DNA from 2 places in the Vescimonas fastidiosa genome. Region 2 is predicted to be linked to the other one. Evidence: riboswitches for the same ligand, from Rfam matches in the RefSeq annotation. Region 2 holds a riboswitch; the other holds the start of a gene.

Region 1 (4,295 bases), on a different replicon from region 2:
GTGGCAATCCGCATCCCTGCCCCTCCGTTTCCCAAATACACAAAAAGACATCCGGCCCTTGCCGGATGTCTTTCCGTTATAAACTGTAAATTTTTAATTTCCCGAATCTCAAACCTTCAGCTTCTTCGCCTGTCCCTCCTTCAGCATGGTGATCACCATGCCGGTCAGGGCGAACAGGGCCAGGGCGTTGGGCAGGACGATGAGGTTGTTGAACATATCCGTCAGCTCCCACACCAGGTCATTGCCGGTGAGGGTGCCCAAGAAGATAAACACCAGGGCGATGATGGTGTAAACGGTGTTGCAGAGCTTCTTATTCTTGCGGCCAAAGAGATAGTTGGCATTGATGCGCCCAAAGAGGTTCCAGCCCAGCACCGTGGAGAAAGCGAAGAAGAACAGGCATACAGCCACAAACATATTGCCGAAGGTCTCGCCGAACACGGTGCCGAAGGCGGCCTGAGCCAGGTTGGTTTTGTTGAGCACGGTGTTGGCAGCGGCGGCGCCGCATTCGTGGAGAGGGCCGCCGGGGGTGTACAGGGTGGAGATAATGACCAAGGCGTTCAGGGTAAGCACCACAAAGGTGTCAATGAATACACCGGCCATAGCCACCACGCCCTGGTCGTGGGGGTGGGCCACATTGGCCTGGGCATGGGCGTGGGGGGTGGAGCCCATACCGGCCTCGTTGGAGAACAGGCCCCGCTTGGCGCCCTGGCTGATGGCGGTTTTCAGAGCGTAGCCGATGCCGCCGCCGATAATGGCACTGGGATTAAAGGCATACTTAAAGATCATGCCGAAGGTTTCGGGGATATACCGGATGCGGATGACCAGGACCACCAGCGCGCCCAGCAGGAAGATGGCGGCCATAATGGGCACCAGCTTCTCGGTGACGGCGGCCAGACGCTGCACGCCGCCCAGGAAGATGATGGCGCAGATGGCGACCAGCACGATACCCATGACCCAGGCGGGGAGGCCGAAGGCGGTGTTGAAGGTGGAGCCGATGGAGTTGGACTGCACCATGCTGCCCATAAGACCCAGGGCCAGGATGATGGCTACGGCGAAGAAGCCCGCCAGGAACTTGCCGAACCCACCCTTAAATGCGGTGGTGATGTAGTACACCGGGCCGCCGTGGACGGTGCCGTCCTTGTCAACTATGCGGGTCTTTTGGGCCAGGGTGGCCTCCGCGTAGATGGTGGCCATGCCGAAGAAGGCGATGAGCCACATCCAAAAGATGGCCCCGGGGCCGCCGGTGAGGATGGCGCCGGAAGCGCCCACGATGTTTCCGGTACCCACCTGAGCGGCAATGGCGGTGGCCAGAGCCTGGAAGGAGGTCATGCCGCTTTTCTGGGAGCCGCCCTTGAGGCTCAGGCCGCCGAAGGTTTTCCGCATGGCCTCACCGAAGCAGCGCACCTGCACGAAGCGGGTACGGATGGAGTACCACAGTCCCACGCCGATGAGCAGGAACACCAGGATGTAGTTTGACAGGTATTCGTTGATTTTGCTTACAATGGGGTACAATACTTCTTCAATCATTTTTTTCTCTCCTTCAAAAAATAAAGAGCCGCTGCACAGCGACTCCGAAGAAGGCAGAGGACACGGTAAAAACCAAGCCCGTCTCTGTCCTTTTGCCTGAGAGATTCGGCCCAAACGGGCCTTACACCTTCGGCACCCAAGTCAATGGGATTCTCCAGAGTCCCCTCCCCGTTCAGTTTCCTGAGGATTCTTAACGGTTCACAGGGCCATATAAAATGTGGGCATAGTATAGCATGGAAAAAAGAAAAATGCAAGAGGAAATTTGCGATTTTTGAAGGCTTTCGGCATAAAACTTCCCGTAGACCGGCCCGGCTTTGCGGCATTTATCCCGCTTTCCGGAGGGAATCCGCCGGAAAAGCCTTATTCGTCCCCGTTTTCCGCCACCCAGGTGCGCACATAATTCACAAACAGCTTGGTGGACTTGGACAGGGCCTTTTCGTCCTTCACGCCGATGCCGATGGGCCGGTCAAACTGCATAGGCGCCCGGCAGATCTGCACGGGCAGGGGACTGTGCTTCGCCATCAGCCGGGGCAGCAGGCTGATGCCCAGTCCCTCGCTCACCATGGCCAAGATCGTCCGATCCTCCCGGGCGGTGTATTTCACCTGGGGCCGGATGCCCATTTTGTCGAAGGCGGCCATGATCTCGTAGTCCTCGCCCTCCTCCAGCAGAATAAACGGCTCCGCGGCCAGCTCCTCCACCGGGAAGGGGTCCGCCTGGGCCAGGGGGTGGTCGCAGGGCACCACCACCTGCAATTCATCCCGATACAGGGAGTAGGTCTGCAGGTGCTTGGTGGACGGCAGGCGGAAGAAGCCGCAGTCCACCGCCCCGGAGACGATCCAATTTTCGATTTGGTCGTAAAAATCCCCTGTGACCACCTCAAACTCGATGTTGGGGTAGAGCTGGCCAAAGCTCTTGAGGATCCGGGGCAGCCACTGAAAGGAGACGCTGGAAAAGGTAGCCACCTTCACCAGGCCGCTGTCCATGCCCTTGAGGCTTTCAACCGTCTGCATCATACTGTGGTGGGCGGCGCAGAGCTTCTCCACCTGGGGCAGCAGGGCCCGGCCATCCGCCGTAAGCACAACGCCGCCCCGGTTGCGGCTGAGAAGGGTGACGCCCAGCTCCGCCTCCAGAGAGTTGATGGCGTGGCTGATGCCCGACTGGGTGAAATTCATAGCCTCCGCCGCCTTGGAAAAACTGCCACAAGCCGCGGTTTTCAGGAAAATCTGATATTTTGTAATACTCATAAGACTCCCTCCTATCGCTACCATTATACCATACAACTTCTCATACTTTCAAGAACAAACATGCGCTTCACAAATATATTTTTCTGTGCTATGATAAATCCAGCTTAAAGATTAAAGAATGGAGGACAAAAATTATGGCATTGATTTCTAAGATGAATCGCTGCGCATTCTGCGGCAGCAGTGAAGTGGTATATAGCGAGGCTACCGGCCTGTACCATTGCCCCGTGTGCGGCAAGGACAGCGCTGAGCCCATGCCCCAGGCGGACCTGAACGCCGTGAACCGCATCGCCATGCAGGGCGATACCGAGGGCAAGATGGACGATCTGCGCCGCCGCTATCCTCGCCTGGACCTGGCCACCTGGACCAAAGAGGATCGTCTGCAGTTCTGATACGATAAATATTCCAATAACCCCCTCTTTTCCATAAGGAACCCCCTCAGGCGGACCCCGACTGCCACAGACCCGGCAGCCGGGGCCCGCTGCGTTTACCGAAGTGCCCCGTGTATACGGACTTCCCGTTCCTGCATAGGATGGCAGGGAAAGGGGAGATGGACATATGCTGTCTGCGGCACTGCTTTTGCTGGCCAACAGCCTGTTTTTGACCTTGCGCCTTACGGGAAATCCCGGCTCCTTCCCAAAGCCTCTGAGCGCCAAGGAGGAGCAAATGTATTTAGAGCGCAGCCTGGCCGGGGACCTGGAGGCCCGCAACATCCTGGTGGAGCACAACCTGCGCTTGGTTGCCCACATTATAAAAAAGTATTATACCCAGTCTGCCGAGCAGGAGGACCTGATCTCCATCGGCACCATCGGCCTCATAAAGGCTGTGGACACCTTCCGCCCGGAGCGTAAGATACGCCTGGCCACCTACGCCTCCCGTTGCGTTGAAAACGAGGTGCTCATGTACTTTCGCAGCCGCAAAAAGCTGCAGGGGGAGATGTCCCTGTCCGACACCATCGACGGCGATGACGCCGGGAGCGCCCTGTGCCTTATGGATGTGGTGGGCAGCGACGACACCATGCTCTCGGACATGGCCGACCGGGAGGAGCAGCAGCACATCCGCCACCTGGTGGACACCTGCCTCACCGACCGGGAGGCGGAGGTGATCCGCCGCCGCTACGGCCTCACCGGAGACCTCCCCCAGACCCAGCGCCAGGTAGCCGCCGCCTTCTCCATCAGCCGCAGCTATGTCTCCCGCATTGAGAAGCGGGCCCTTTCTAAGCTGGAGGCGGCGCTAAGGGATGATAAATAATTTTTGCGACGATAAAAAATAGCGAAACACCTCTTGCAAGGACAGAGGATGAGATGTTATAATAGCTTGAAAAATCACAGAAGGCTATACTATAGCAAGCAGACAAGGAAAGGAAACACCATGAGAAACATTTACTGTGGGATCGCGGATATGCGCAAGCAGGTCTTTGCCGAGGTGGCAAGGCTGGCCTATGAGGGCGGGGATTATCACCGCGTGGATAAGCTGCCCCATAAGATCCTGCCGGATGAACCGGGCAACGAGAGAGATTCCATCTT
Region 2 (4,295 bases):
CCCGGCCCGACGAGGAGATCCTCCGCCTGTTTGAAGAGCGCAAGGCCTGCCATATCGCCACCATCTCGCCGGCCCTGCCCTACGCGCTGTTTGACCGCAGCGTCACCGGCGCGTCGGAAACGGAGCAGTATAACGGCAAGCTTGTCATGGACGGCATCATCGACTGCGCCAAGGCCTGCCTGGCCCGGGGCATTCCCGTGGGCCTGGGCACCGACACCGGCTGCCCCTATATCACCCACTATGATATGTGGCGGGAGGTCTATTATTTCCACAAGTTCTGCGGCGTCTCTAACGCCTTCGCCCTCCACACCGCCACCCTGGGCAACGCCCGGGTAGCGGGTCTGGGGGAGGAGATCGGCTCCGTAGAGCCCGGCAAGTGCGCCGACCTCATCGTGACAAGGCAGAACCCCCTGGAGGACCTGAAGGCCCTCCGCCATGTGGACCTGGTCATCGCCCGGGGCAAGGTTTACCGGAGCCCCAAGGTCAAGAAAATCGAAAAAGCCCAGCGGGAGCTGGATAAATTCCTGTAAATTTCCGAAAATTGCCCCTCCGGCGGAGGAAAACACTGGAAATACCCCGGCCACCGTGGTAAAATCGAGGCATAGAAATAGGAGGAAAATCACTATGGGACTTTTCAGCAATAACAAAAAACCCTGCCCCCTCTGCGGCAATCCCACCCCCCGGCTCCTGGCCACCAAGGTGGAGGATATGCCCCTGTGCAAGGAGTGTGCCGGGAAGATCGACCTGCCCGACGGGGCCCTGGACTGCATGACCCTGGCGCAGCTGGAGCAGTACATGGCCTTTTACGAGGAAAACGCCGCCCTGCGCGAGACCTTCAGCGAGGACTACCGCTACGGCTTCGGCCTCCTCAGCGGCGCCCTGGTGGTGGACAGCGCCCACCGCCTGCTGCGCATCAAGCCCTACGATAGTGCGCTGGTGTTCGGCCCGGAGAATTTGCAGTCCTTCCGCATCCTGGAGGACTCCGATCCTCTGTTTACGGGAAACGCCGACGGCCTCACCTGCCACCGCAGCGATGTGCCCGATAAGGTGGAGGCCCTGATCCCCAGCATCGACCAGTTCATGCGCCGCAAGCAGGACTTTGAGCACATGGAGGAGATGCACCGCATGATGGATCGGGACCGGGATCACGACCACGACCATCCCCGTCCTCCCCGGCCCGAGTTTGTGTGTACGCCCCCGGTGCGCAAGTTCCGCCTGGAGCTGACCTTCTCCCATCCCTATTGGAAGAGCTTCACCCAGGAGATCGGCGCCCCGGACTTCAGCAGCCAGTATCCCAGCGCCGAGGACTATCTCCGGGAGTATGAGGAGAAGGTGGAGGCCCTCCGTGAGCTTGCCTCCCGGCTCCAGCACATCGTCAACCCCGACGCCCCCCAGCGCCGGGAGGATGACCCCCAGCCCGCCGCCGCAGCCGCCGCTCCCGCCCCTGCCGCCGACCCGGTGGCGGAGATTCAGAAGTATAAGCTGCTCTTCGACGCTGGCGTCCTCACCGAGGAGGAATTCGCCGCCAAGAAAAAGCAGCTTCTGGGCATCTGAAAATCCGAAGGCTCAATCGGGGCGCAACCGGGGCTTACCCCACCGGACAAATTTCCTGTAAAGCTAAAAAAACGGAACGAAACAGCGGGAATTGGCCCTTGACAAATGCGCTTTTCGGGTGATAAAATCAAAATAGCGGTGCGATATGCCCGCAGATATAATTTCATATAGATCGGACGATGGAATCGGGAGAGACCGCCCAGGCGGCGCCGAAGGGGAACGCAGAAGCTCTCAGGCAAAAGGACCGATTTCGGACGATACTCCGAAAAGGCCGGACGGTAACGCCCGACCACCGAAGGTGCAACCTCCCGCCGGGGAGGGAATCTCTCAGGTAACTCAACGGGGGCACAAGGCCGTATAAAGCGGCTTTGTGTCCCTTTTTGCTGCTTAAAAACCATTCATCTTTTAAGGAGGAACCAGAATGAGCGAACTGAAGCGTACCCAATTATACGATGTCCATGTGGCCGCCGGTGCGGAAATGGTGGACTTCGGCGGATGGGAAATGCCCATCCAGTACCCCGGCGGCATCATTGCCGAGCATCTGTACACCCGTCAGGTGTGCAGCCTTTTCGATGTGTCTCACATGGGTCGGCTGCTGGTGGAGGGCCCGGAGCGCAAGGCCTTTTTGCAGCATGTGCTCACCAGCAATGTGGCTGCCCTGGATGTGGGCCTGGCCCAGTACTGCATCATCCCCAATGAAAACGGCGGCGCCGTGGACGACGCCTACCTGTATATGTTCCAGGAGGATAACTACCTGCTGGTGGTAAACGCCGCCAACACCGAGAAGGACCTGGCCCACCTGCGCGCGGCCCTGCAGGGCTTCGACTGCACCATCACCGACATCTCTGCCGACTGGGCGGCCATCGCCGTCCAGGGCCCCCGGAGCAAGGAGATGCTCACCGCTCTCAACGGCGGCGCCCAGATGACCGAGCCCATGAAGAATGCTCTGGGCACCGTGTCCCTGGAGGGTCACTACGCCCGGGTAGCCAAGACCGGCTACACCGGCGAGCCCCTGGGCTACGAGGTCTATGTGCGCAGCGAGGACGCAGCGTGGCTGTGGAACCGCCTGGTGGAAATGGGCGCACACCCCGCCGGCCTGGGCGCCCGGGACACCCTGCGCATGGAGGCATCCATGCCCCTGTACGGCCATGAGATGGGCACCGCCCCCGATGGCAGCGAGATCCCCATTTTCGCCGTGCCGCTGGCTAAGTTCGCCGTGAGCTTCTCGGAGCAGAAGGGGGACTACATCGGCCGCGCCGCTCTGGAAAAGCAGCATAAGTACTTTATGAAGTACATGGACCGTGACTTCTCCGACCTGTCCGGCCTGCCCCGGAAGATCGCTCCCATCGCTCTGGAGGACCGGGGCGTTATGCGCGCGGGCATGGAGATCTATCAGGGGGATAAGCTGGTGGGCTGGGTCACCAGCGGCACCATGGTTCCCTACTTCAAGACCGAGGGCCAGGGCCTTTCCACCGTGATCCTGGAGGCCAGCGGCAAGCGCGCCATCGGCCTGTGCTACATTGACAGCGATATTCTCACCGACGACACCGTGGAGGTGGATGTGCGGGGTAAGCGGCTCAAGGCCGTGATTCCCGCCCGGCACATGAGCGTGGGTGCGCCCCCCTTTGCCAGACCTCTGCTCTATGGTGTGGAGGAGGACGAGCATGGTGTAGGCGGCGGTGACCGCGCTCCTAAGGCCCTGGAGCTGGTACACAAGGCCCTGGAGAACCATATCTGGCGCCAGGAGCAGTGCATCAACCTCATCCCCTCGGAGAACACCCCCAGCCGCGCCGTGCGTCTGCTCAGCGGCAGCGATCCCGCTTGCCGTTACGCCGAGCATAAGAAGGTTTTGGCCTTCTATGAGAAGGAAGTGTTCTATTATCAGGGCACCAAGTTCATCGACGAGGTGGAGCGCCGCCTGGTGGAGGAGATGCGCGCCTACTTCGGCTGCACCGAGGTGGAGACCCGTACCCTCAGCGGCCAGATGTCCAACATGGCTGTATTCTCCGCCCTGATGGACTGGAAAAACCGTGTGGACCGCAAGCACGAGGCCAAGCGCCTGGGCTATGTGATGAATAACCACATCATCAAGGGCGGCCACCTGTCTGCCCAGCCCATGGGCGCTCTCCATGACTATATTGCCATCGACCCCGTGACGGAGAAGCCGGCTGTGGTCAACTTCCCCGTCTGCGCCGATAATCCCTATAAGATGGATGTGGAGGAGACCAAGAAGCTCATTGACCGCTATCGCCCGGAGCTGATCATATTCGGCAAGAGCATGGTGCTGCACAAGGAGCCTGTGGCCGCCATCCGTCAGTTCGTGGATGAGCAGAACATCCCCACCACCATCATGTACGACATGGCCCATGTGCTGGGCCTCATCGGCGACCATTTCCAGAATCCCTTTGCCGAGGGCGCAGAGATCGTCACCGGCTCTACCCACAAAACCTTCTTCGGCCCCCAGCGCGGCGTCATCGGCGTGAATTACAAGGAGGACGACCTGAAGTACGGCCTGTGGAAGACCATTGAGAGCCGCACCTTCCCCGGCAGCGTCTCCAACCATCACCTGGGCACCCAGCTGGGTATGCTGATGGCCGCCTATGAAATGAACCAGTTCCGGGATGTGTACCAGAAGGCCGTCATCGAAAACGCCAAGTCCTTTGCCCGCAGCCTGAAGGCCCATGGGCTGGATGTGGCCGGCGACCCCGCCATTGACTACACCGAGACCCACCAGGTCATCG

Evidence for each region. Region 2 has a riboswitch for glycine ahead of gcvT (glycine cleavage system aminomethyltransferase GcvT). Riboswitches for the same ligand answer to the same signal wherever they lie in the genome.
Region 1: another riboswitch for glycine. It lies ahead of KI236_RS04390 (alanine/glycine:cation symporter family protein); the one in region 2 lies ahead of gcvT (glycine cleavage system aminomethyltransferase GcvT).

What each region holds. Positions count from the first base shown of each region.
Region 1 is NZ_AP023415.1:899,145-903,439, reverse strand. It holds gene KI236_RS04390 (alanine/glycine:cation symporter family protein) at 109-1,527, opposite strand; glycine riboswitch at 1,602-1,695, opposite strand; gene KI236_RS04385 (LysR family transcriptional regulator) at 1,888-2,772, opposite strand; gene KI236_RS04380 (hypothetical protein) at 2,907-3,161, shown strand; gene sigK (RNA polymerase sporulation sigma factor SigK) at 3,328-4,020, shown strand; gene KI236_RS04370 (4Fe-4S dicluster domain-containing protein) at 4,141-4,295, shown strand, end outside.
Region 2 is NZ_AP023416.1:364,717-369,011, forward strand. It holds gene KI236_RS08965 (amidohydrolase family protein) at 1-530, shown strand, start outside; gene KI236_RS08970 (SHOCT domain-containing protein) at 625-1,554, shown strand; glycine riboswitch at 1,731-1,811, shown strand; glycine riboswitch at 1,815-1,899, shown strand; gene gcvT (glycine cleavage system aminomethyltransferase GcvT) at 1,976-4,295, shown strand, end outside.